DNA from 4 places in the Cronobacter turicensis genome. Region 4 is predicted to be linked to each of the others. Evidence: predicted binding sites of a transcription regulator. Region 4 holds the regulator's gene; each other region holds the start of a gene.

Region 1 (5,941 bases), 1.0 Mb from region 4:
GTTTCCTTTTTTAGTCTTTTATGTAGCCGGGCGGCGGCAGCCCACCCGGCCTGCAAACTGACCAGGGTCAGTTAAAATAACGCTTTGCCGTAGTCCATGTCAGACAAGCCAAAGTATTTGGCGACGGTCTGACCGATATCCGCGAAGGTATCGCGGTGACCCAGCGAGCCCGGTTTCACTTTCGGGCCGTAAACCAGTACCGGAATGTGCTCACGGGTATGGTCAGTGCCTTTCCAGGTCGGGTCGCAGCCGTGGTCAGCCGTAAAGATGATGATGTCATCTTCGCCGACCAGCTCCAGCAGCTCCGGCATGCGGCGGTCGAACAGCTCAAGGCCGCCCGCGTAGCCCGCGACATCGCGGCGATGGCCCCAGGAGGAGTCAAAGTCCACGAAGTTCGTGAAGACGATGGTGTTGTCGCCCGCTTCTTTCATCTCTTTGATGGTGGCGTCAAACAGCGCATCCAGCCCGGTGGCTTTCACTTTTTTGGTGATACCCATGTTGGCGTAGATATCTGCGATTTTACCGACAGACACCACGTGACCGCCCTTCTCATCCACCAGCTTTTTCAGCACGACCGGCGACGGCGGCTCAACGGCCAGGTCGTGACGGTTGCCGGTACGCTGGAAGTTGCCCGCTTTGTCGCCGACAAACGGACGCGCGATAACACGGCCAATGTTATAGCCGCCTTCAGTCAGCTCTTCACGCGCGATTTCGCACAGCTCGTAAAGTCTGTCCAGGCCAAATGTCTCTTCATGGCAGGCAATCTGGAAAACGGAGTCGGCGGAGGTATAGAAAATCGGCTTGCCGGTTTTCATGTGCTCTTCGCCCAGCTCGTCCAGAATCACCGTCCCGGAGGAGTGGCAGTTACCGAGGTAACCCGGCAGGTTCGCGCGTTCCACCAGCTTGTCGAGCAGTTCCTGTGGGAAGCTGTTTTTCTCGTCGGTGAAGTAACCCCAGTCAAACAGGACCGGCACGCCGGCGATTTCCCAGTGGCCGGACGGCGTGTCTTTACCGGATGAAAGCTCATGCGCCCAGGCGTAAGCGCCGGTGATTTCCGCATTGCCGTCCATCCCGGCAGGAATAAAGCCAGTGGCGCCTTCATGCGCCTTCGCAAGGCCCAGCTTCGTCAGATTCGGCAGATGCAGCGGACCTTTACGGCCGATGTCTGCTTCACCTTTGGCGCAGGCCTCGGCGATATGCCCAAGGGTGTCAGAACCCGCGTCGCCGAAGCGTTCCGCGTCTTCCGTTGCGCCAATACCAAAGGAGTCCAGCACCATAATAAATGCACGTTTCATATTTTCTCCGTACCTATTGCGCTGTAAAAAAGTGATCAGATCAGTATGCCACTTATTCGCTGATTCTGCGATAGACAACCGGTGACGCTTTCGCCGCCGTATCGTCAACATGAATGGCCGCTTTAACGGCTGCCGCCGCTTCCTGCCAGCTTGCTTCGCTCTTCGCGTGGATAACGGCCAGCGGACGCTCGCCATCAACCTGCTCGCCCAGGCGCGCCATATCGGTCAGGCCGACGCTGTAATCAATGCTGTCAGACGCCTGACGACGACCGCCGCCCATGGCCACGACCGCCATGCCCAGCGCGCGGGTATCCATCTGAGTGACAAAGCCGGAACGGTCGGCATAGACCGCTTTGCTGAGCGTGGCCGCCGGCAAATAACGATCGTAGTTGTCGACAAAATCCGCCGGGCCGTTTTGCGCCGCCACCATACGCCCGAAAATTTCCGCCGCCTGGCCGTTATCCAGCACCTGTTGCAGTTTCGCGCGCGCCTCACTCTCGTCTTTCGCAAGCCCGCCGGAGAGCAGCATCTCGACGCACAGCGCCATGGTCACTTCAAGAAGACGCGGGTTGCGGTAATCGCCGGTCAGGAACCGCACCGCTTCACGCACTTCCACCGCGTTACCGGCGCTGGAGGCCAGGACTTCGTTCATATCGGTCAGCAGCGCGGTTGTGCGCACGCCCGCGCCGTTCGCCACCCCGACGATCGCCTGCGCCAGCGCTTCAGACAGCGCATAGGTCGGCATAAACGCCCCGCTGCCCACTTTCACGTCCATTACCAGCGCATCCAGCCCTTCCGCGAGTTTTTTCGCGAGGATCGAGGCGGTGATCAGCGGAATTGAATCGACGGTCGCAGTGATGTCGCGCGTGGCGTAAAACCGTTTATCCGCAGGCGCCAGCGAATTGGTCTGGCCGATAATCGCCACGCCCACATTTTTAATAATGTCGCGAAAGCGATTGTCGTCCGGGAAAATATCAAACCCCGGGATCGCTTCCAGTTTATCGAGGGTGCCGCCGGTGTGGCCCAGTCCGCGCCCGGAAATCATCGGGATGTACCCGCCGCAAGCCGCGACCATCGGGCCGAGCATCAGCGAGGTCACGTCGCCCACGCCGCCGGTGGAATGTTTATCCACGACCGGGCCGTTAAGGTTCAGGCTTTTCCAGTCCAGCACGGTGCCGGAATCGCGCATCGCCATCGTCAGCGAAACTCGCTCCGGCATTGTCATGTCGTGAAAGAAAATCGTCATCGCCAGCGCGGCGATCTGGCCTTCGGACACGGTGTTATCGCGAATGCCGTTAATAAAGAAGCGGATCTCTTCGTCGCTGAGCGCATGGCCGTCGCGCTTTTTACGAATTATTTCTTGAGCGAGGAACACGGTACCCCCCGTGAATAAGGAAGAACGATGGCGGGTGGCGCGAAGCCCCCGCCCGGTGAATCGGTTGGCCTGATGCGCGAAACGTCATCAGGCATAACGCGGCTTAGTAGCTGCTGGCGCTTTTGCCATCGCCGTGGCCGAGCGCCTGAAGCAGGCTCGCCAGCAGGCTGGACGCGCCAAAGCGGTAGTGACGGGCATCGGCCCAGTCGGCGCCCAGCAGTTCATCCGCGACCGCCAGATATTTGGCCGCGTCTTCCGCCGTACGCACGCCGCCTGCTGGTTTAAAGCCAACGGTTTTCGCAACGCCCATATCGCGGATCACTTCCAGCATGATGCGCGCGCTTTCAGGCGTCGCGTTCACCGACACTTTACCGGTTGAGGTTTTGATGAAATCAGCGCCCGCTTTGATGGAGATTTCAGACGCCTTGCGAATCAGGGCCTCTTCTTTCAGCTCGCCGGTTTCGATAATCACTTTCAGCAGCACGTTGGCCGCCGCGCAGGCGTCTTTACAGGCTTTCACCAGGTCAAAACCGACCTGCTCATTGCCCGCCATCAGCGCGCGGTACGGGAAGACCACGTCCACTTCGTCTGCGCCGTAGGCGATAGCCGCGCGGGTTTCCGCCAGCGCGATATCGATATCATCATTGCCGTGCGGGAAGTTGGTCACGGTGGCGATACGGATATCCGGCGTACCCTGTTCGTTCAGGGTTTTACGGGCGATCGGGATAAAGCGCGGATAGATACAGACCGCGGCGGTGTTGCCCACCGGGGTTTTGGCCTGATGACATAAGGCGATCACTTTTTCATTGGTGTCGTCGTCATTCAGGGTGGTGAGGTCCATCAGCTGCAGCGCACGCAGGCTGCTTTTGGTTAAATCGGTCATAACTTTCTCCAACAAAAAAATGCATCTCGGGTGAGAAACTCAACACGTTGGAGCGGTCGTGGTTCCATGAAGAAGAGCGGCGTCGTCCGCCGTCACGCTGAGATCCTTCTCACCGCACATCATTGCTATCAATGTTAAAATTCTAACACTCACAGGCAGTCTGATTTTGTGTCTTGTTTCACAAATTACAAAGTAAGGATTGCATACTTTGCGCCATTATATGTGATTAACACAACATTATGACAGTCAGAATCACGCGCAGAAAATAAAAAGGCTGGCGCGAAGCCAGCCTGAGCGTTACAGAAAATGTGAAAATAATAACATTTTCACACAAGACTACAGCGCCAGAAACAGTCCGGCAATCGTCGCGCTCATCAGGTTAGAGAGCGTACCGGCCGCCACGGCCTTCAGCCCAAGCTGCGCGACTTCGTGACGGCGGTTGGGGGCCATGCTGCCCAGCCCGCCAATCAGGATGGCGATAGAAGAAAGGTTAGCAAATCCGCACAGTGCGAAAGAGATAATCGCTTTGGTGTGATCGGAGAGGACCTGTAAGCCCGCCGCCGCCACTGCGGCGTCCTCTTTCAGGTATTCGCCAAAATTCATATACGCCACGAATTCGTTGATGATGAGCTTTTGGCCGATAAACGAACCTGCGACCATCGCTTCATCCCACGGCACGCCAATCAGCCAGGCTACCGGCGAGAACACCCAGCCGAGGATCAGCTGCAACGACAGCTCCGGGTGATTAAACCAGCCGCCGATACCCGAGAGCATGCCGTTAAGCAGCGCGATAAGCGCCACAAACGCCAGCAGCATCGCGCCGACGTTAAGCGCCAGCTGCATCCCGGCGGATGCGCCGGAGGCGGCGGCGTCCAGCACGTTCGACGGACGGTCAGGATCGTGCTGCGCGGCGTCCAGATGCGGCGCGTCGTGCGGGGTTTCTGTTTCAGGGATAATGATTTTGGCGAACAGCAGGCCGCCTGGTGCGGCCATAAAGGACGCGGCAATCAGATATTCCAGCGGCACGCCCATCTGGGCGTAGCCCGCCAGTACCGAGCCCGCCACAGACGCCAGGCCGCCGCACATGACCGCGAAGAGTTCAGAGCGGGTCATCGTGGCGATGTAAGGGCGCACCACCAGCGGCGCCTCGGTCTGACCAACAAAAATATTGGCGGTCGCCGAGAGCGATTCGGTTCGGGACGTTTTCAACACTTTGCGCAGCGCGCCGCCCAGCAGGCGGATAACTAATTGCATAATGCCGAGGTAATAGAGCACCGCAATAAGCGAGGAGAAAAAGACAATAACCGGCAGGACGCGCAGCGCGAAGATAAACCCGCCGCCGCCAAACACCTCGAACATTTTGTCCGACACCAGCCCGCCAAAGAGAAACGAGATGCCGCTGTTGCCGTAAGCGATAACGTTCGCCACGCCTTCGGACATCGCCAGCAGCACTTTGCGCCCCGCAGGCACATAGAGCACCAGCGCGCCGATGGCTATCTGAATCAGCCAGGCGCCCACCACGGTGCGCAGATTAATCGCTTTTCTGTTACTGGAGAGTGCGACCGCTATCAGCAGCAGCGCCAGCATCCCCACCAGCCCCATCAATATTTGCATACAGTATCCCTGTGTAATGAGTGAATTATGTTGTCCCGCGCGCGCAGGCGCGGCGATTTAACGACAGGGAATCGCCTGAAATCCAGACGCTTTACGCTTTTTTAAGCAAGCGTGGACCGTCGGTCACATTTTGAGGCGTGGAAAGAGCGCGCGGGTGTTTTCAAGGAGGGTATGGGCGATGACATCGGGCGGCTCGGGACGCAGTTCGCAAAGCGCGTCAAACACGCCGTTAACTCGCTCGGGGCGGTTCGGCTGACCCTGCCAGCCGTTCAGCGGCATATCCGGCGCGTCGGTTTCCAGCAACAGCGCAGAAAGCGGCAGTTGCGCCATGACGTCGCGCGTCTTTTGCGCGCGCGGGTAGGTAATGGTGCCGCCGACGCCGATGCGGTAGCCGAGATCCACAAAGCGCTGCGCCTGTTGCAGGCTGCCCGCAAACCCATGCACCACGCCGGTACAGGGCAGCGCGTGACGCTTAAGGCGCATCGCGAGTTTATCGTGGGTGCGGCGCGAATGCAGGAGCACCGGCAGATCATAGCGTTTCGCGAGACGCAACTGCGCGTCCAGAATCGCCTCCTGGCGCTCAAACAGCGGATTTTCCATATAGAGATCGAGCCCGATCTCGCCGATGGCGACCAGCTTATCCGCCTGCTGTTGCAGATGATGCTCCAGCAGCGCCAGACTGGCGTCGTTATGGTTGCCGATGACGATGGGATGCAAACCAATAGCCGCCCACAGCGCCGGGTAACGCGCCGCAAGCTCCAGCACCGTCGCAAA
Region 2 (5,941 bases), 1.7 Mb from region 4:
GATGTTAAAGATGCCGGAGAAAAGCGACATCGCAACATCGGTGGCGTCCGGCGCCAGCGCCAGCACTTTCACCTGCATCCCAAGGCCGATAAGCATAATCGCGATGCCCCAGAAGGCGCAGAGGACCGTCAGGTTAACAGCGCTGTGCGACGCCGGCAGCAACAGCAGCAGACAAATCACCAGTACGCCGATTGCGCTGCTGATAAGCCCGGACGCGTGCAGGTTGCCGAGCTTGCCGAAAATCACGCTGCCGATAATCCCGGCGGTGCCGAGCACCAGCAGCAGGAAGGTGGCGAAGTTTTCACTCATGCCCGCGACGTTCTGCACAAACGGCTCAATATAGCTGTAGGCGGTGAAGTGCGCGGTCACGACCACGGCGGTCAGCACGTAAATGCACAGCAAGGCCGGGCGGCGGAACAGCGCCGGCAGGCTCGCGAGCGAGCCGGAGTGTTCGCTCGGGATTTTCGGCAGCAGTTTCACGAGGCAGGCGAGCGTAATCAGCGCGCCGATGCCGATGACGAAAAACGTGGTGCGCCAGCCGAAATATTGCCCGACGATGCGCCCGATAGGCAGACCGAGTACGGACGCCAGCGCGGTGCCGGTCGCAATCAGGCTCAGCGCCTGGGCGCGTTTGCCAGGCGGCGCCAGCCGAATAGCCAGCGAGGCGGTAATCGACCAGAAAATCGCATGGGCGAAGGCGATGCCGATACGGCTAATCACCAGCACCTCAAAGCTCCACGCCATAAACGACAGCATGTGGCTGGCGACGAAGACGACAAACAGCGCAATCAGGAGTTTGCGGCGCTCCACCTGGCTTGTCAGCAGCATAAACGGCAGCGACATCAGCGCCACCACCCAGGCGTAGATGGTCAGCATGATGCCCGCCTGCGCGGATTCCATATGGAAACTCGCGGCGATATCGGAGAGCAGACCCACCGGCACAAACTCGGTGGTATTAAAAATAAATGCCGCGACCGCAAGCGTAACTACCCGCAGCCACGCCGTTTTGCGAGAGACTGTATTCATCGTCATAAAAAAAAGATTCGCGCTGGTCAGAAGTGAATAAGAAGCAAGCGATCTTAAAACGTTCGCCTGTCGGGATACAACCATTTTGTGACGCAAATCTCATTTTTACGCCCTTTATGAAACAGGCGAAACGGCAGCAAAGCAAATGTCGTCACGGTTTTCAGCACGCGTGATAGTCTGAAAAAAAGAGGGCACAGAGAACAGGGCGGAAATAACAATGCAACCAATTGATTTTTATCTGGTGGACGCGTTTGCTGAGAAAACCTTCGGCGGCAATGCGGCGGCGGTCTGTCCGTTAAGCGAATGGCTGCCGGATGAGACGCTGCTTTCGATGGCGCAGCAGCATAACCAGTCAGAGACCGCCTTTTTCGTGCGCACCGACGACGGTTTTGAGCTGCGCTGGTTCACCACGCTTGATGAAATTAATCTCTGCGGGCATGGCACGATTGCCGCCGCACATGTGATTTTCGAGCATCTCGATTATCCGCACAGCGAAATCCGCTTCTCGACGCGGTTTGTCGGCGAGTTAACGGTCACGCGCAGCGGCGACTGGCTGACGCTGAACTTCCCGGCGTGGCAGGCGCAGCCGGTGGACGCGCCCGCGTTATTGCTGCGCGCGCTGGGGATTGACGGCGCGGTGTCGGTCGCGCTTTACCGCGACTATCTGGTGGAGCTCCCAACCCAGGCGCAGGTGGAGGCGCTGACGCCGGATATCCAGGCGCTGCTGCCGCTCGGCAAGCAGGTTTGCGTGACCGCGCCCGGCACGCCTGGCGGTCCGTATGATTTCGTCAGCCGCTTTTTCTGCCCCGGCGAAAGCGTGGCGGAAGATCCGGTGACCGGCTCCGCGCACAGTATGCTTATCCCGTTCTGGGGCGCAAAGCTTGGCAAAACGTCAATGATGGCGCGCCAGGTGTCGGCGCGGGGCGGCGATTTACGCTGTGAATGGCAGGGCGATCGCGTGCTGATTGGCGGGCAGGCGGTGACCTATCTTATCGGGCAGGCGCTGCTGCGCTGACGGTGTCGGCGCCCGGCGCGGGCGCCATTATTATTTTCAGGGCAGGCGCGCGATGTTCGCTTTAATCACCGCCACGGAATGCTGAAATTTGGCCTGCTCTTCGCCTTCCAGCTGCAGTTCAATAATTTGCTGCACGCCGTTCTGGGCCAGTACCGCTGGTACGCCAATGGCCACATTGTCCACGCCATATTCGCCATCAAGAATGCACGATACCGCCAGCGCCCGGTGACTGCCGGTGAAGATATTGCGGCAGATCTCGGCGATAGTGCCCGCGATGCCATATTCCGTACAGCCTTTGCGGGCGTAAATCTCAAAGCCCAGCTTGCGCACTCTGTCGGCGAGCGCCGCGGTGTCGAGCGGCTTACCCGTTTTGCGCTCATAAACCTGCGCCACCGGCGAGCCATACACCGAGGAGTGCGACCAGACCGGAAACTGGGTGTCGCCATGTTCGCCCAGAATAAAGGCGTCGATGCTTTGCGGGCCGATCTCCAGCGCTTCCGCCAGCGTGCGGCGCAGGCGGGTGGTGTCGAGCCAGACGCCGGTGCCGATCACCTGATTGCGCGGCAAGCCCGAGAGTTTCCATACCTGCCACGTGATGATATCGCACGGGTTAGTCGCTACGAGGAAAATGCCGTTAAAGCCGCCCGCCATCATCTGCGGAACAATCTGGCCGACGATGCGCGCGGTATTGGTCAGCTCGTCAAGCCTCGTCTGGCCCGGTTTCAGCGCGCCGCCGGAGACGGTGATCACCGCGATATCGACATCCGCGCACTCCTTTGCCTGGCGGGTGGAGATGGTAATCATCCCCGGCATATACGCGGCGGCGTCGCGCAGATCCTGACAGTGTCCTTCAACGCGCGCGGCGTCGAGATCCACCAGAATCAGCTCCTCGCCGATATTCTGGTTCAGCAGCGCCCAGGCGGCGGCGGTGCCGACGTTGCCCGCGCCGATAATCATCACTTTTCGTGCTCTGTTATTCATGGCGTCATTCCTTGTTAACCCATTTCGCCGCACAGAGTACCTGCACAACCCGGTGCCGGGAAATCCCCTTTGCGTATTAAAGGGCATATCATAAGACAATCCTCTGACAACCCGGTTGCGTGCGCGGCGCGCAGCCGGTAAAGCTAGTAAAAAACACGGAGGAGCCGCTATGTACCCGATATCCATCGAAACGCCAGGCAGCGCAGAAAGCCGGGCGCTGATCGCCGCGCTGGACGCTTACCAGAGCACGCTGTATCCCGCAGAAAGTAACCATCTGGTGGACCTCGCCGGACTCCCGGATGACGCCATGATTTTTATGGTGATCCGCCATCAGAACGTGGCCGTGGGCTGCGGGGCGGTCATGCTGACCGGCGACGGCTGCGGGGAAATCAAACGGGTGTATATTGATGAGCGCCACCGCGGGCAGCGGCTCGGCGAAAAACTGATGGCGGCGCTGGAAGCCGCCGCGCGGTCACGCGGTTGCCATACATTGCAGCTGGAAACCGGCATTCACCAGCAGGCGGCGGTGAAACTTTATGAGCGCTGCGGCTATACGCAGACCGGGCCGTTTGCGCCATACCAGCCCGATCCGCTGAGCCTGTTTATGCAAAAGCGGGTGTCGGACACGGCGGCAGCAGTGCTGTGAAGGCGTCAATCTGGCGGGTTTTCGCGCCGCGTCGCCAGATAAGCCAGGTATCAATGTAGCGCCATTTATCGGCCAGCGGCCACGCCTGCACCTGATGGCTGCCCGGCATACTCTCCAGCATGCTTCGCGGGATCATCGCCACACCCGCCCCGGCCACCACGCACGCCAGCATGCCGTGGTAAGACTCCATCTCGTGGATCTTGCCCGGCATCGCCTGGTCCTCTTTAAACCAGCTCTCGAAATGCCGCCGGTAGGAGCAGTTCGCGCGAAAAGCGTAAATGCTGGCGCCGTTGATCTCCTGCGCGCGCGTCACGGTCGGATGATTCGCGTGCGCCACCAGCATCATCTCTTCCTGGTAGACCGGCATACCTTCCAGATTCGGATGCAGGACCGGACCGTCGACAAACGCCGCGCTGAGTTCGCCCGCCAGCACGCCGTCAATCATGGTGCCGGACGGGCCGGTCGCCAGATCGAACTGAATTTTCGGGTAGCGCTGGTTAAAGGTAGCGAGCACGGCGGGGATGCGCACCGCCGCGGTGCTCTCAAGCGATCCGAGTGAGAAAATCCCCTGCGGCTCGTCGCCGGAGACCACTTCGCGCGCCTCCTGCACCAGCGCCAGAATACGTTTGCTGTAAGCGAGAAAACTGTGCCCGGCGGGCGCAAGCCTGAGGCGCTGGTTCTCGCGGATAAACAGATCCACGCCTAAATCGTCTTCAAGCTGGCGGATGCGGGTGGTCAGATTTGACGGCACCCGGTGGACACGCTGGGCGGCGGCCGTGATGCTGCCGGTTTCGGCCACGGCGTTAAACATCTCAAGCTGGGTTAAATCCATCGCATTCTCTCCGGGTGAATGGAATCGTCAATATTATTCACTTTTCAGAAATACCAGAGCAGGCCAGGCTATGGCAATAGCATTGACGATGTGGTGTGAAAAATCGTCGCCCATAACCACTCATAAGAGAGAGGCCCATTGATGAGCATTTCCCCTGCAACCCATGCGATTTCCGTAAACCCGGCCACCGGCGAAACCCTGGCGGCATACCCGCTGGCGAGCGCTGAAGAGGTTGAACTGTCGATAACCCGCGTAAGCGCTGGCTTTCGCCGCTGGCGCGCGGCCAGTCTGGATGAGCGCGCGCAGACGCTGCGTAATATCGGCGATGCGCTGCGCGCGCGCAGTGAAGCGCTGGCGCAGATGATCACCGCCGAAATGGGTAAACCCATTCTTCAGGCGCGCGGCGAAGTGGCGAAATCCGCCGCGCTGTGCGACTGGTATGCCGAACACGGCCCGGCGATGCTCGCGACAGAACCGACCCAGGTGGAAAATCAGCAGGCTGTGATTGAATACCGTCCGCTCGGGCCAATCCTCGCCGTAATGCCGTGGAACTTCCCGCTGTGGCAGGTGATGCGCGGCGCGGTGCCCATTCTGCTCGCAGGCAACACCTATCTGCTCAAACACGCGCCGAACGTGATGGGCTGCGCGCTGCTGATTAATGAGATTTTTGAAGATGCGGGCGTGCCGGATGGCGTGTTCGAGGTCATTAACGCGACCAACGACGGCGTCAGCCAGGCGATTAACGATCCGCGGATCGCCGCCGTCACCGTCACCGGCAGCGTGCGCGCGGGTGCCGCTATCGGCGCGCAGGCGGGCGCGGCGCTGAAAAAATGCGTGCTGGAGCTGGGCGGCTCCGATCCGTTTATCGTGCTGGCGGATGCCGATCTCGACGAGGCCGTGAAAGCGGCGGTGGCCGGGCGCTACCAGAACACCGGACAAGTCTGCGCCGCCTCCAAGCGTTTTATCGTCGAAGCCAGCATCGCCGATGCCTTTAGCGAAAAATTCGTCGCGGCCGCGCAGCAGCTGAAGATGGGCGCGCCGACGGACGAATCCACCTTCCTCGGCCCGATGGCGCGCTACGATCTGCGCGACGAGCTGCATGCGCAGGTGACGGCAACGCTCAGCGAAGGCGCGACGCTGCTGCTGGGCGGCGAGAAGGTAGCCGGCGCGGCGAACTACTACGCGCCGACAGTGCTGGGCAACGTGACGCGCGAGATGACCGCGTTTCGCCAGGAGCTGTTCGGGCCGGTGGCGACGATTAGCGTGGCGCGAGACGCCGAACAGGCGCTGGAACTGGCGAACGAGAGCGAATTTGGTCTGTGCGCCACGGTGTGGACCGCCGATGATGCCCGCGCGAATGATTTCGCGGCGCGTCTGGAGTGCGGCGGCGTCTTTATTAACGGCTACTGCGCAAGCGACGCCCGCGTGGCGTTCGGCGGCG
Region 3 (5,941 bases), 1.3 Mb from region 4:
TTGTTTTGAAAACTCTCACCAGAAGAGTGCTAGTTTAGGACTGAAAACCTTGAAAGCTCAAAAGTACGGGGAATGACAATCGGTGTGCTTACACTTCCCGTTGATTAACTCACCATAATTTGAAACATACTTAATCAGGGGCGAGAGTGACCATGGACGTCCGCTCCTCGACCTACCAAACCTCTATACACACGATTCTCCCTCAAACAAATCGGTTTCAGTTTCATCATTAACGTGCAGGTTAAAAAGCCCCTCTTTTTGCGTTCTGCGCATCCCGGTCCAGACTGAAAGCTGGGCCGCGCCGCCCTTCGGGCCTGAAGCGGCGCGGCAATCTGCTGATAAAAAGAGGGGCCGCTATGTCTGAAGAACGAATGATCAACACCACTATCGTTATCACCGGGGCGTCGAGCGGTTTTGGCCGCGGGGCTGCGCTGGCGCTCGCTAAACGCGGCGCGAACGTCGTGCTGGCGGCGCGTCGGGGCGAGGCACTGGAGGCGCTGGCACAGGAGATTAACGCTGACAACGGCCACGCGCTTGCGGTGGAAACGGACGTCAGCCAGCCGGATCAGGTGGAGCGCCTGGCGCAGGCGGCGATCGCGCGCTTCGGGCCGATTAACGTCTGGATCAATAACGTTGGCATCGGGGCGCTCGGCTGGTTCTGGGAGATCCCGGTAGCCGACCATGAGCGGCTGGTGGATGTGAACCTGAAAGGCGTGATTTACGGCGCGCACGTGGCGATGAAACATTTTATCGCCCAGGGCTTCGGCGTGCTGATCAATACCGGCTCGGTGGACAGCGAAGTGCCGCTGGCGTTTCAGTCGAGTTACGCCGCCACCAAAGCCGCCGTGCTGAGCCTCGGGCGCACCATTAACGAGGAGCTGCGGCTTAACGATTACCACGACATCAAAGTAGCGACCATCATGCCGTGGGCGGTGGATACGCCGTGGTGGACGCATGCCGCCAACTATACCGGCCACGCGCCGCGCATGGCCGCGATGGATTCGCCGGAAAAAGTCATCGAGGCGATGGTGAAAGCCTGCTTCAAACCGCAAGAGGAGATCCCGGTGGGCTGGAAGGCGCGCTCGTCGAATTTATCGCACCATCTGTTCCCGGATATGACGGAAAAACTCTCCGCTAACGTGATTAACCGCTCGGTGGAAAAAGCGCAGCCGCTGGCCCCGACGACCGGCGCTATCTATACGCCGATGGCGGACACCACCACCATTGACGGCGGCATTCGCGCGCGAATGAAGCAGGAAGATAAAGCGCGCTGAGGCTCAGCACTCGCGCAGGGCTTTCACCAGGCGCGCCATTTCATCGAGCAGCCGTTCGCGAGAGGCGTTGCGGTCGCCCCGCGGCGCGGTGGAGCGGCGCTCGATAAAGCGGGTCGGCAGCAGGGTAGAGCCACTCTCGCCGTGGCCCGTGAGGCGCGCCACCATGCGGCTCACCGCCTCTGCGCCGAGCCGGTTGAAATCCTGCTCGACGGTGGTAAGCGGCGGAATGAAATAGGCGCTGTCCGGCGTGTCGTCATAGCCAATCACCGAGACATCCTGCGGCACGCGCAGGCCCAGCTCATCCAGCGCGCTCATGGCGCCGAACGCCATCTGATCGTTCGCCACCACCAGCGCCGTGATATCGCGCCGGGTGCGGAACAGGCTCAGCGTCTGCCGCCAGGCGTCTTTCGAACTCCAGTCGCCGTGTAAGACCGCGCAGGGGGCCAGCCCGTGCGCGCTCAGCACGTCCTGCCAGCAGGCGAGACGCATGCCGGACGCCACCGAGTGTTCGGGCCCCGCGAGCAGCGCGATGCGCTGATGCCCGCCGCTCAGCAGAAACTCCACGCTCTGGCGCGAGCCGTCGCGCGGGTCAAAGCTCACGTGAAAGACGTCGCTGTCGGCGGGCACGTCGAGAAACAGGCACAGCAGATCGCTGTTGTCGTTAACGAGGCTTGCGGCCGCCTCCGCCCCGAGCGGCAGGTTGATAATGACGCCATCCACTTTTTGCGCGCGCATTTCATTGAGGGAGCGTTGTAGCTCCTCCAGCGCGCCGGTTTCCAGTGTGGCGATCACCACGCTGTAGTCCGCCCGCGCGGCGTGGCTTTTGATGGCGGCGGCAATCTGCGAGGGCGCATGCAGCGCCAGAGATACGGTGATAAACCCGAGCGTGCGGGTGGCTTTCCCCGCCAGCAGCTGCGCGCTGCGGTTTGGCACAAACTGCAAGGCGTCCATCGCGTCCAGCACCCGCTGGCGCGTCGCGGGCGAGACCATCTCCGGCTTATTAAGCACGCGCGACACCGTCTGGTGCGACACCCCGGCTTTCTGCGCCACGTCATCCAGCGTGCTGAGTCGTTTTTTCATCGCCATTCCTCTGCCTCTTGTCGCCGCAATGATCGGTGATGGCGCACGATAAAGTCAATTTATGGCGCGTAATGTCATGCGCTAACATCATGGCTGTGACGCAGATCGCAATTCACGATCCTGCGTGCGTCGCGATGTGATCCAGGATCGCATTATGCAACGCCGCCATTCGCGATCTGTCCGGTTTCCCGCCATGCTGATTCTTTATGTTAGCGCACGACATTTTTTGATTTCCAGGGAACCATCATGACAGAAAACCCCACCACGACCGCTTTTAACGAACTCCAGACGCGCCCGCTGGCGACGATCCTTGCCCGCAATGACTGGCAAAACCCGGCGATCACCAGCGTTAACCGTCTGCCGTCCCATACGCCGCTGCATGGCTGGCGCGACGCCGACCAGGCGCGTCGGGGAGAGCCGTCCGATGCCGTGCTGTCGCTCGACGGCGAATGGCAGTTCAGCTTTTTCACCAGCCCTCACCAGGTGCCGGAAGTCTGGCTGGCGGCCGATCTCAGCGACGCGCGCGCCACGCCGGTGCCGTCAAACTGGCAGATGGAAGGCTACGACACGCCGATCTACACCAACGTGCGCTACCCGATCCCGGTGAATCCGCCGTTTGTGCCGGATGACAACCCGACCGGCTGCTATTCGCGCGATATCGAGGTGCCGCAGGCGTGGCTGGAGGCGGGCCGCACGCGCATTGTCTTCGGCGGCGTGAATTCGGCGTTTTATCTCTGGTGTAACGGGCAGTGGGTGGGGTACTCGCAGGACAGTCGCCTGCCGGCGGAGTTCGATCTTACCGGCGTGCTGCACGCGGGCCGCAACCGCCTGTGCGTGCTGGTGCTGCGCTGGTCGGACGGCACTTATCTGGAAGATCAGGATATGTGGCGCATGAGCGGCATTTTCCGCCCGGTCAGCCTGCTGCATCTCCCGGAACAGGCGCTGGCCGATGTGCGCGTGCATACCGAACTTGCGCCGTCGCTGCGCCACGCCACGCTGTTCAGCGAGGTGGAAGTGACGCCCGCCGCGCGCGGGCTCAGCGTCAGTCTCGCGCTGTGGCGCGGTGATAACGAAATCGCGAGCCAGACGCTGCCGCTTGGCTCGGCCCCGATTGATGAGCGCGGCAACTACGCCGAGCGCGTAACGCTCTCGCTCGACGTTGACAACCCGCTGCTGTGGAGCGCCGAAGCGCCGCACCTGTACCGCGCGGTGGTGACGCTGCTGGACGCCGACGGCATACCGCTGGTCTCTGAGGCGCACGACGTCGGTTTTCGTCGCGTGGAAATCCACAACGGCCTGCTGACGCTCAACGGCCAGCCGCTGCTGATCCGCGGCGTTAACCGTCATGAGCACCACCCGGAAAAAGGCCAGGCGGTGGACGAGGCGGCGATGGTGCAGGATATCCTGCTGATGAAGCAGAACAACTTTAACGCCGTGCGCTGTTCCCATTACCCCAACCAGCCGCGCTGGTATGAGCTGTGCAGCCGCTACGGGCTGTACGTGGTGGATGAAGCCAATATTGAAACCCACGGCATGGAGCCGATGAGCCGTCTCTCGGACGATCCGGTGTGGCTGGGCGCCTACAGCGAGCGCGTTACCCGGATGGTGAAATGCAACCGTAACCACCCGAGCATTATTATCTGGTCGCTCGGCAATGAGTCAGGCAACGGCGCGACCCATACCGCGCTTTATAACTGGATCAAGCATCAGGACCCGACGCGTCCGGTGCAGTATGAAGGCGGCGGGGCGGATACCCGCGCGACCGACATCATCTGCCCGATGTACGCCCGCGTGGAGACCGACCAGCTTATTCCTGCGGTGCCGAAGTGGTCGATCAAAAAGTGGATTGCTATGCCTGGCGAAACCCGCCCGCTGATCCTCTGCGAATACGCGCACGCGATGGGCAACAGCCTGGGGAATTTCGCCGACTACTGGGCCGCGTTCCGCCAGTACCCGCGCCTTCAGGGCGGCTTTATCTGGGACTGGGCTGACCAGGCCATCACGCGCGTCGAGCCTGACGGCAACCGCTGGTGGGCCTACGGCGGCGATTTCGGCGACATGCCGAACGATCGTCAGTTCTGCATGAACGGGCTGGTCTTCCCGGACCGCACGCCGCACCCGGCGCTCTTTGAGGCGAAGCATCAGCAGCAGTTCTTCCAGTTCCGTCTGGTGGGCGAAAGCCCGCTGCAAATCGAGGTGACCAGCGAATACCTGTTCCGCGAGAGCGACAACGAGCGCCTGCTGTGGAGCATCGAGGTGCGCGGCGAGACGCGCCTGAGCGGGGAGCTGACGCTCTCCCTCGGCCCGCAGGCGTCCCGCGTGCTGACGCTCAGCGACACGGGCTTTAGCGCCCGCGCGGGCGACGAGGAAATCTGGCTGCATGTGCGCGTTGAACAGCCGCAGGCGACGCCGTGGTCGCCGGAAGGGCATCTCAGCGCCTGGGCGCAGTGGCCGCTCGCCGCGCCGCTCGCGCTGCCGGAGCCGGTTGCCGCAGGCGACGCGCCGCAGCTTGATATCACCGATGCGGAATTTGTCATTCGCCACGGCCGTCAGACCTGGCGCGTGAGCCGCGGCAGCGGCCAGCTGACGCAGTGGAGCGACGACGGCGTGGATCAGATGCTGACGCCGCTTGCCGATCAGTTCATCCGCGCGCCTATCGATAACGATATCGGCGTCAGCGAAGTGGAACGCATCGATCCGAACGCCTGGGTAGAGCGCTGGAAAGCCGCCGGGCTGTATGAGACCGAACACCGCTGCCTGGTCTGTGACGCGCAGACCACCCGCGACGGCGTGGAGGTGCGCGCGCAGCATGCGTACTTCGTAAAAGGCGTGGCGGACGGCCCGGCCATTCTCAGCTACTGGCGTATGGTGGTGGATAACCAGGGCGCGCTGCACTGCGATATTGACGTCGCGCGCAGCCCGGCGCTGCCGCCGCTGCCGCGCGCAGGCGTGGTCTGTCAGTTACGCGGCGGCGAAGAGACGGCAAGCTGGCTCGGCCTCGGACCGCATGAGAACTACCCGGATCGCCTGAGCAGCGCGTGCTTCTCGCGCTGGACGCTGCCGCTCGCGGAACTTACCACGCCGTATATTTTCCCGGGCGAAAACGGCCTGCGCTGCAACACGCGTGAGCTGACCTGGAATGGCTGGCAGGCCGAGGGCGAGTTTCATTTCTCGTTAAGCCCTTACGGCACGCGCCAGCTAATGGAAACCAGCCACTGGCATAAATTGCAGCCGGAAGCGGGTATCTGGCTGACGATTGACGGCTTCCATATGGGCGTCGGCGGCGATGACTCCTGGACGCCGAGCGTGCATCCGGAATATCTGCTGACCGCGCGGGAATACCGCTACCGCTTTACCCTGCGCAGACGGCAAGGCTGACAGGGCGCGACCGCCGGGGCGCGCCCCGGCGTTAACAACAAAAACAACCTCCACACAGAAGGTGAAAGATGAATAAGCCTGCCCTGACCCCGGTTGAAAAACAGAACTTCATATTCTTTTTGCTGTTCTTCTTTTTCTACTACTTCATTATGTCGGCCTACTTTCCGTTCTTCCCGGTGTGGCTGGCGGATGTCGCGCATCTCAGTAAA
Region 4 (5,941 bases):
ACGCGCGCCACCTTCGATGAAGTGATCCTGCCGATTTATGCACCGGCTGAATTTATCCCGGTGAAAGGCAAGGGCAGCCGCGTCTGGGATCAGCAGGGCAAAGAGTATGTCGATTTCGCGGGCGGTATCGCGGTGACGGCGCTCGGCCACTGCCACCCGCGGCTGGTGGAGGCGCTGAAAGCGCAGGGCGAAACGCTCTGGCACACTAGCAACGTCTTTACCAACGAGCCCGCGCTGCGCCTGGGCCAAAAGCTGGTGGACGCCACGTTCGCCGAGCGCGTGGTGTTCATGAACTCCGGCACCGAAGCCAATGAAACCGCGTTCAAGCTGGCCCGCCATTACGCCATCACACGTCACAGCCCGTACAAAACGAAAATCATCGCGTTTTATAATGCCTTTCACGGACGTTCGCTGTTTACCGTCTCCGTGGGCGGCCAGGCGAAATACTCCGACGGCTTCGGCCCGAAACCCGCTGATATCATCCATGTGCCGTTCAACGATCTCGATGCGGTCAAAGCGGTGATGGACGACCACACTTGCGCGGTGGTGGTCGAGCCGGTGCAAGGCGAGGGCGGGGTGACCGCCGCGACGCCGGAATTTTTGCGCGGCCTGCGCGAGCTGTGCGACCGCCATCAGGCGCTGCTGGTGTTCGACGAAGTACAGTGCGGCATGGGCCGCAGCGGCAAGCTGTTTGCTTACATGCATTACGGCGTGACGCCGGACATCCTGACCAGCGCCAAAGCGCTGGGCGGCGGTTTCCCGGTCAGCGCGATGCTCACCACGCATGATGTCGCCTCGGCGTTTCATGTGGGTTCGCACGGCTCCACCTACGGCGGCAACCCGCTCGCCTGCGCGGTGGCGGGCGAAGCGTTTGATATTATCAACACCCCGGAGGTGCTGGACGGCGTGGCGCAAAAACGCGAGCAGTTCGTGCAGCACCTTCAGCGCATCGGCGAGCAGTATGGACTGTTCAGCGATATTCGCGGCATGGGCCTGCTGATTGGCGCCGAGCTGACCCCAGCCTTCCACGGGCGCGCCCGCGATTTCTTGTACGCCGCCGCGGCGGAAGGCGTGATGGTGCTGAACGCCGGGCCGGACGTGATGCGTCTCGCGCCGTCGCTGCTGGTGGAGAGTGCCGATATCGACGAAGGGATGGCCCGTTTCGCGCGCGCCGTCGCACGCGTGGTTAACGGTTAATCAGCGTGACTGGCTCAGGCGTCGCCTGAGCCAGATACCGTGATGCGGGCGCTGGCGCCACGCCACGGAAGAGATGGTGTGCATGGTGCGCAGATGATCGAGAATGCGCAGCAGATGATGCTCCATTACGCCCGGCGCCCCTTCCGGCAAGACCTCTTCGCCCTCCAGTACCGCCTCGTTTTGCGTGTCGCCCGGCGCGTCATGCTCCAGCCGCTGCTGGCAGCGCTGTAGCGCAATTTCACAAGCCTGTAAGTAGCGCGCCGCCGTCTCCGGCGTCAGCGTGGTTTGCTCGCGCGCCATCGTCGTTATCGCGTTGATGTGCTCGACGATAAACTGACTGTGCGTGACCCACAGACGCATATCCTCCAGATAACGACTGTTAAAGCCCGGCTCCTGCATGGCCTGATTGAGCGAGTTATAGAGCGCGTTGTGCGCCTGGTTGACCTGCATCCGCTGCCACGCCAGCGGGCCGGGCTGCGGATCGTCGCTCAGGATCAGGCGCAGCGCCTCCTGGTCGGCCTCCAGCGCGTCATGCGCGTTCTGGCGCAGCAGGCCGCTCTGCCACTGGGGCCAGAGCCAGACCATGCCGCCGAACGCGATAAGGCAGCCGGACAGCGTGTCTATCAGGCGCGCCACGATGTACTGCTCGCCGTTGAGCGTCAGGATTTGCAGCGAATAGACCGCCGTGACGGTAAAGCCAATCATCGCCCAGCCGTAGTGCCGCCGGATTATCAGATAACTGATTAAGGTCACCAGCAACATGCCGAGCAGGGTATAGCCCTGCGGCACATTCAGGTGCAGCGTGATGCCCGCGATAATCAGCCCCGCCAGCGTGCCGCCCGCCCGGTGCAGGATGCGCACCCGTGTCGCGCCATAGCCGTTTTGCGTGACGAAGAGCACCGTCATCAGGATCCAGTACGGCTTCGGTAAATTGAACGCGCTCCCTAACAGGCCCGCCGCCGCCAGCATTACGCCCAGACGCGCGGCGGTGCGCAGCGCCGCGGATTTCAACGACAGATAGCTTTTCAACGCCCGCAGCAGCGGCAGGCGGCGCTGGCCGCTGTCCATCAGGTCACGGGCGTAGAGCGGGCGCTGGGTGCGTAGCACGCGGGCGATACGGCTGAAATGGTATTCGCAAAACTGGCCGACCGGGTTGTCCGGATGCTGACGGGCGATTTTCGCCAGCGCCTCAATCTGCTTATCCATTGAGAAGCGGTACGAGTAGCGGTGGTAGAGAATATCGTCAGAGAGCGTGCGCAGGCGCGTGGCGACGGTCTGGGCCGTCCAGCGCAGCACCGCTTCGGCGTGGCTGCGCTCCACCAGCTTTTGCACTTCACGCGGCTGATGCAGGGAGACCGAAATATGCTCCTGAAGATCCAGCGCCACCTGAAACGTGCGCAGCAGGCGTTTGTAGCCGTTCTGTTTGGTCGCCGACAGCATCTGTAGCTGCTGATAGCACTGGCTTATCTGATCCACCACTTTTTGCTGATGCACCAGTAGCGGCGGCAGCGCCTGTTCCGGTTCTGTGTGGCGCGTCAGCAGGCTGTATTTCGCTTCGCAGTAGTCGGCGAGGCTTTTATAAATCAGGCTTAACGATTCACGCAGCGGCTGTTCACGCCACAGCCAGAACCAGAAACCGTTAAACGCGCCATACCAGAGCGTGCCGAGAACGTAGAGCAGCATCGGCTCCCAGACGGGCATATTCCCGGCGAGGCTTAACGTGAAGATGGCCGCGATAAGCGACGCGGGCAGCAGGCGCGCATGCAGGGGGCTTATCTCCGCCGTCACGCCCAGCAGCAGCGCCAGCATCAGCAGAATAAGCGGCAGCGGGATGGCCTGTAACAGCAGAAACTGTACCGCCAGGCTGCTCAGCGCAAACAGCGAGGCGCCGATGATCAAGCGTTTGAAGAAGCGTTTGTGCGGGGTATCGAGACCGGCAATATTGCAGCAGGCGGGGACGAGTGAAAACAGCAACCCTTGTTGGAGATGGCCCAGCATCAACCCGACCGCCACCGGCAGGCTTAAGATCAGCGTTTGCCGTAAAGCGTAATTAATTTCAGGGTGATAGATAAGACGACGCCACATAGGGGAGAAGTATAGATACAAAAACGGCGTGTTACCGAAGCGACACGCCGTTTTTTGATTTTTTAGCGGGTACCGTAAACCACAATAGTTTTACCGTGGGCGGAGATCAGGTTCTGATCTTCGAGCATTTTCAGAATGCGGCCAACGGTTTCGCGGGAGCAGCCGACAATCTGGCCGATTTCCTGACGCGTGATTTTAATCTGCATTCCGTCCGGATGGGTCATCGCGTCCGGCTGTTTCGCCAGGTTCAGCAGCGTCTGAGCGATGCGGCCGGTCACGTCCAGGAAGGCGAGGTTGCCCACTTTCTCTGAGGTGACTTGCAGGCGGCGAGCCATCTGCGAGGAGAGACGCATCAGAATATCCGGGTTAACCTGAATCAGCTGACGGAATTTTTTGTAGGAGATTTCAGCCACTTCACAGGCAGTTTTAGCGCGAACCCAGGCGCTGCGTTCCTGACCTTCCTCGAACAAACCCAGTTCGCCGATGAAGTCTCCCTGATTCAGGTACGAGAGGATCATCTCCTTGCCCTCTTCATCTTTGATCAGCACTGCCACTGAGCCTTTGACGATGTAATACAGCGTCTCCGCTTTTTCACCCTGGTGAATCAGCGTGCTCTTAGATGGATACTTATGAATGTGGCAATGAGACAAGAACCATTCAAGAGTCGGGTCTGTTTGCGGTTTGCCAAGCACCATGCGCGGTTATCCTCTGTTTTAAACTGGCTCCAAAGACAGGGCGCGTAACCCCTGTCTGGCTTTGCAATCATCATCTTCCCGCTTCCAGGGAAGTTGGCTGTCCGTGGACATCGCAGCCGATAAATTGTCTTCTCCTCTGCACCCATGCGTAACATCAATGTATCGCCGCTGCATCCAGACTGTTTTAGCATAGCTTTTATCAGGTGTCTCCTGTTGTCTCGTTTCAGCTTGACGCAGGTCGCCTTCCGTTGCCTCTGATGACGCGCGCGCGTAATCTGTCAGAAAAATGAATAGCCTGGAGCGAATAACATGCATGCACGAGTGAAATGGGTGGAAGGCTTAACCTTCCTTGGCGAGTCCGCTTCGGGGCATCAGATCCTGATGGACGGCAACTCCGGCGACAAAGCGCCGAGCCCGATGGAAATGGTCTTAATGGCGGCAGGTGGCTGCAGCGCCATTGATGTGGTCTCTATTCTGCAAAAAGGCCGTCACGACGTGACCGACTGCGAAGTGAAGCTGACCTCAGAGCGTCGCGAAGAGGCTCCGCGTCTGTTCACGCATATCAATCTGCACTTTGTGGTGACGGGTAAAGATCTGAAAGACGCGGCAGTGTCGCGCGCGGTGGATCTGTCGGCGGAGAAGTACTGTTCAGTGGCGCTGATGCTCGGCAAAGGGGTCAACATCACCCATTCTTACGAAGTGATCGACGCGTGATGTGACGGCGGGCGGCCCGGCAGGCGCAGCGCCACCGGGCCATTCTGTCACGCTATCTGTTTCCCTTCCATCAGCCGCTGCACCAGCGGCAGCATAATAAGCTCCATCGCCAGCCCCATCTTGCCGCCCGGCACCACCAGCGTATTGATGTGCGAGATAAACGAGCCCTGTAGCATCGCCAGCAGCCAGGGGTAATCGATATTGTCCAGATTGCGGAAGTGAATCACCACGAAACTCTCATCGAGCGACGGGATACTTTTCGCGGCGAACGGGTTGGACGTGTCCACCGTCGGCACGCGCTGGAAGTTAATATGGGTGCGCGAGAACTGCGGCGTGATGTAGGAGATGTAATCTTCCATGGAGCGCACCACGGAATCCATCACTGCCTCGCGGGAGTGGCCGCGCTCGCTGGTATCGCGAATCAGCTTTTGTATCCACTCAAGGTTGACGATAGGCACCACGCCCACCAGCAGGTCGACATGTTTCGCCACGTCGTTTTGCGGCGTCACCACGCCGCCGTGCAGCCCTTCGTAAAACAGCACGTCTGTCGGTTCCGGTAACGGCTGCCACGGCGTGAAGGTGCCGGGCACCTGGTTCCACGGCACCGCTTCGTCATAGGTGTGCAGATATTTGCGCGACTGCCCTTTGCCGGTCAGGCCGTACTCCACAAAGGTTTGCTCCAGCAGGCCAAAATCGTTCGCCTCCGGGCCGAAATAGCTGATGTGGCGGCCAAGATCGCGCGCTTTGCGGATAGCCATGTCCATTTCCGGGCGCGTGTAGCGATGGAAGCTGTCGCCTTCCACTTCGGCGGCATGAAGATTCAGCTGGGCGAAAATTTTGCGAAACGCGAGGCTGGTGGTGGTGGTTCCCGCGCCGCTGGAGCCCGTGACGGCGATAACCGGATGTTTGGCAGACATAGCGAGACAACTCCCTGAAGCGGCGGGGCAGGGCTCCGCCTGGAACGTTAACCGCGAAACTGCGAACGCGGCATGATATTGACCGTTTCGTGCAGTTCAGACCACACAAGAACGGCCTCGCCACTTTGCAACTGACGCCGCACGTCGGCGACCTTTTGCTCAAGCGAGCGTTCATGTTCACCATAATCGGTGCCTTCGCGCAAGACGAAGGCTTCAATCAGGCGGTCCAGGGTGTCGGGCGCCAGCTCTTGCCAGGGAATGATCATTTATCGGTCCAGATAAGGGGTTAACCAGTCAGGAATGCGCTGCTCCAGCCACATTCTGGGCTGACGC

Evidence for each region. The regulator CRP, encoded in region 4, controls carbon source genes, mostly activating them, when cyclic AMP is high. The targets are predictions, from matches to a motif close to ATGTGANNNNNNTCACAT.
Region 1: deoC (deoxyribose-phosphate aldolase) is a predicted target of CRP. The motif match lies at 3,774-3,791, and genes of this name have one in related genera.
Region 2: AB8W27_RS10030 (sugar transporter) is a predicted target of CRP. The motif match lies at 1,112-1,129, and genes of this name have one in related genera.
Region 3: AB8W27_RS16320 (beta-galactosidase) is a predicted target of CRP. The motif match lies at 2,448-2,465, and genes of this name have one in related genera.

Annotation. Positions count from the first base shown of each region.
Region 1 covers NZ_CP165997.1:3,726,272-3,732,212, forward strand. Annotated here, with positions in the region: gene deoB (phosphopentomutase) at 72-1,295, opposite strand; gene deoA (thymidine phosphorylase) at 1,348-2,670, opposite strand; gene deoC (deoxyribose-phosphate aldolase) at 2,774-3,553, opposite strand; gene AB8W27_RS17780 (NupC/NupG family nucleoside CNT transporter) at 3,890-5,167, opposite strand; gene AB8W27_RS17785 (metal-dependent hydrolase) at 5,291-5,941, opposite strand, start outside.
Region 2 covers NZ_CP165997.1:2,089,008-2,094,948, forward strand. Annotated here, with positions in the region: gene AB8W27_RS10030 (sugar transporter) at 1-1,032, opposite strand, end outside; gene AB8W27_RS10035 (PhzF family phenazine biosynthesis protein) at 1,244-2,041, shown strand; gene AB8W27_RS10040 (L-lactate dehydrogenase) at 2,078-3,022, opposite strand; gene AB8W27_RS10045 (GNAT family N-acetyltransferase) at 3,192-3,668, shown strand; gene AB8W27_RS10050 (LysR family transcriptional regulator) at 3,625-4,500, opposite strand; gene sad (succinate-semialdehyde dehydrogenase) at 4,642-5,941, shown strand, end outside.
Region 3 covers NZ_CP165997.1:3,409,411-3,415,351, reverse strand. Annotated here, with positions in the region: gene AB8W27_RS16330 (SDR family oxidoreductase) at 357-1,274, shown strand; gene AB8W27_RS16325 (LacI family DNA-binding transcriptional regulator) at 1,278-2,354, opposite strand; gene AB8W27_RS16320 (beta-galactosidase) at 2,601-5,732, shown strand; gene AB8W27_RS16315 (oligosaccharide MFS transporter) at 5,801-5,941, shown strand, end outside.
Region 4 covers NZ_CP165997.1:345,412-351,352, forward strand. Annotated here, with positions in the region: gene AB8W27_RS01595 (aspartate aminotransferase family protein) at 1-1,197, shown strand, start outside; gene AB8W27_RS01600 (YccS/YhfK family putative transporter) at 1,198-3,282, opposite strand; gene crp (cAMP-activated global transcriptional regulator CRP) at 3,345-3,977, opposite strand; gene AB8W27_RS01610 (OsmC family protein) at 4,287-4,691, shown strand; gene AB8W27_RS01615 (phosphoribulokinase) at 4,739-5,608, opposite strand; gene AB8W27_RS01620 (YheU family protein) at 5,656-5,874, opposite strand; gene AB8W27_RS01625 (hydrolase) at 5,875-5,941, opposite strand, start outside.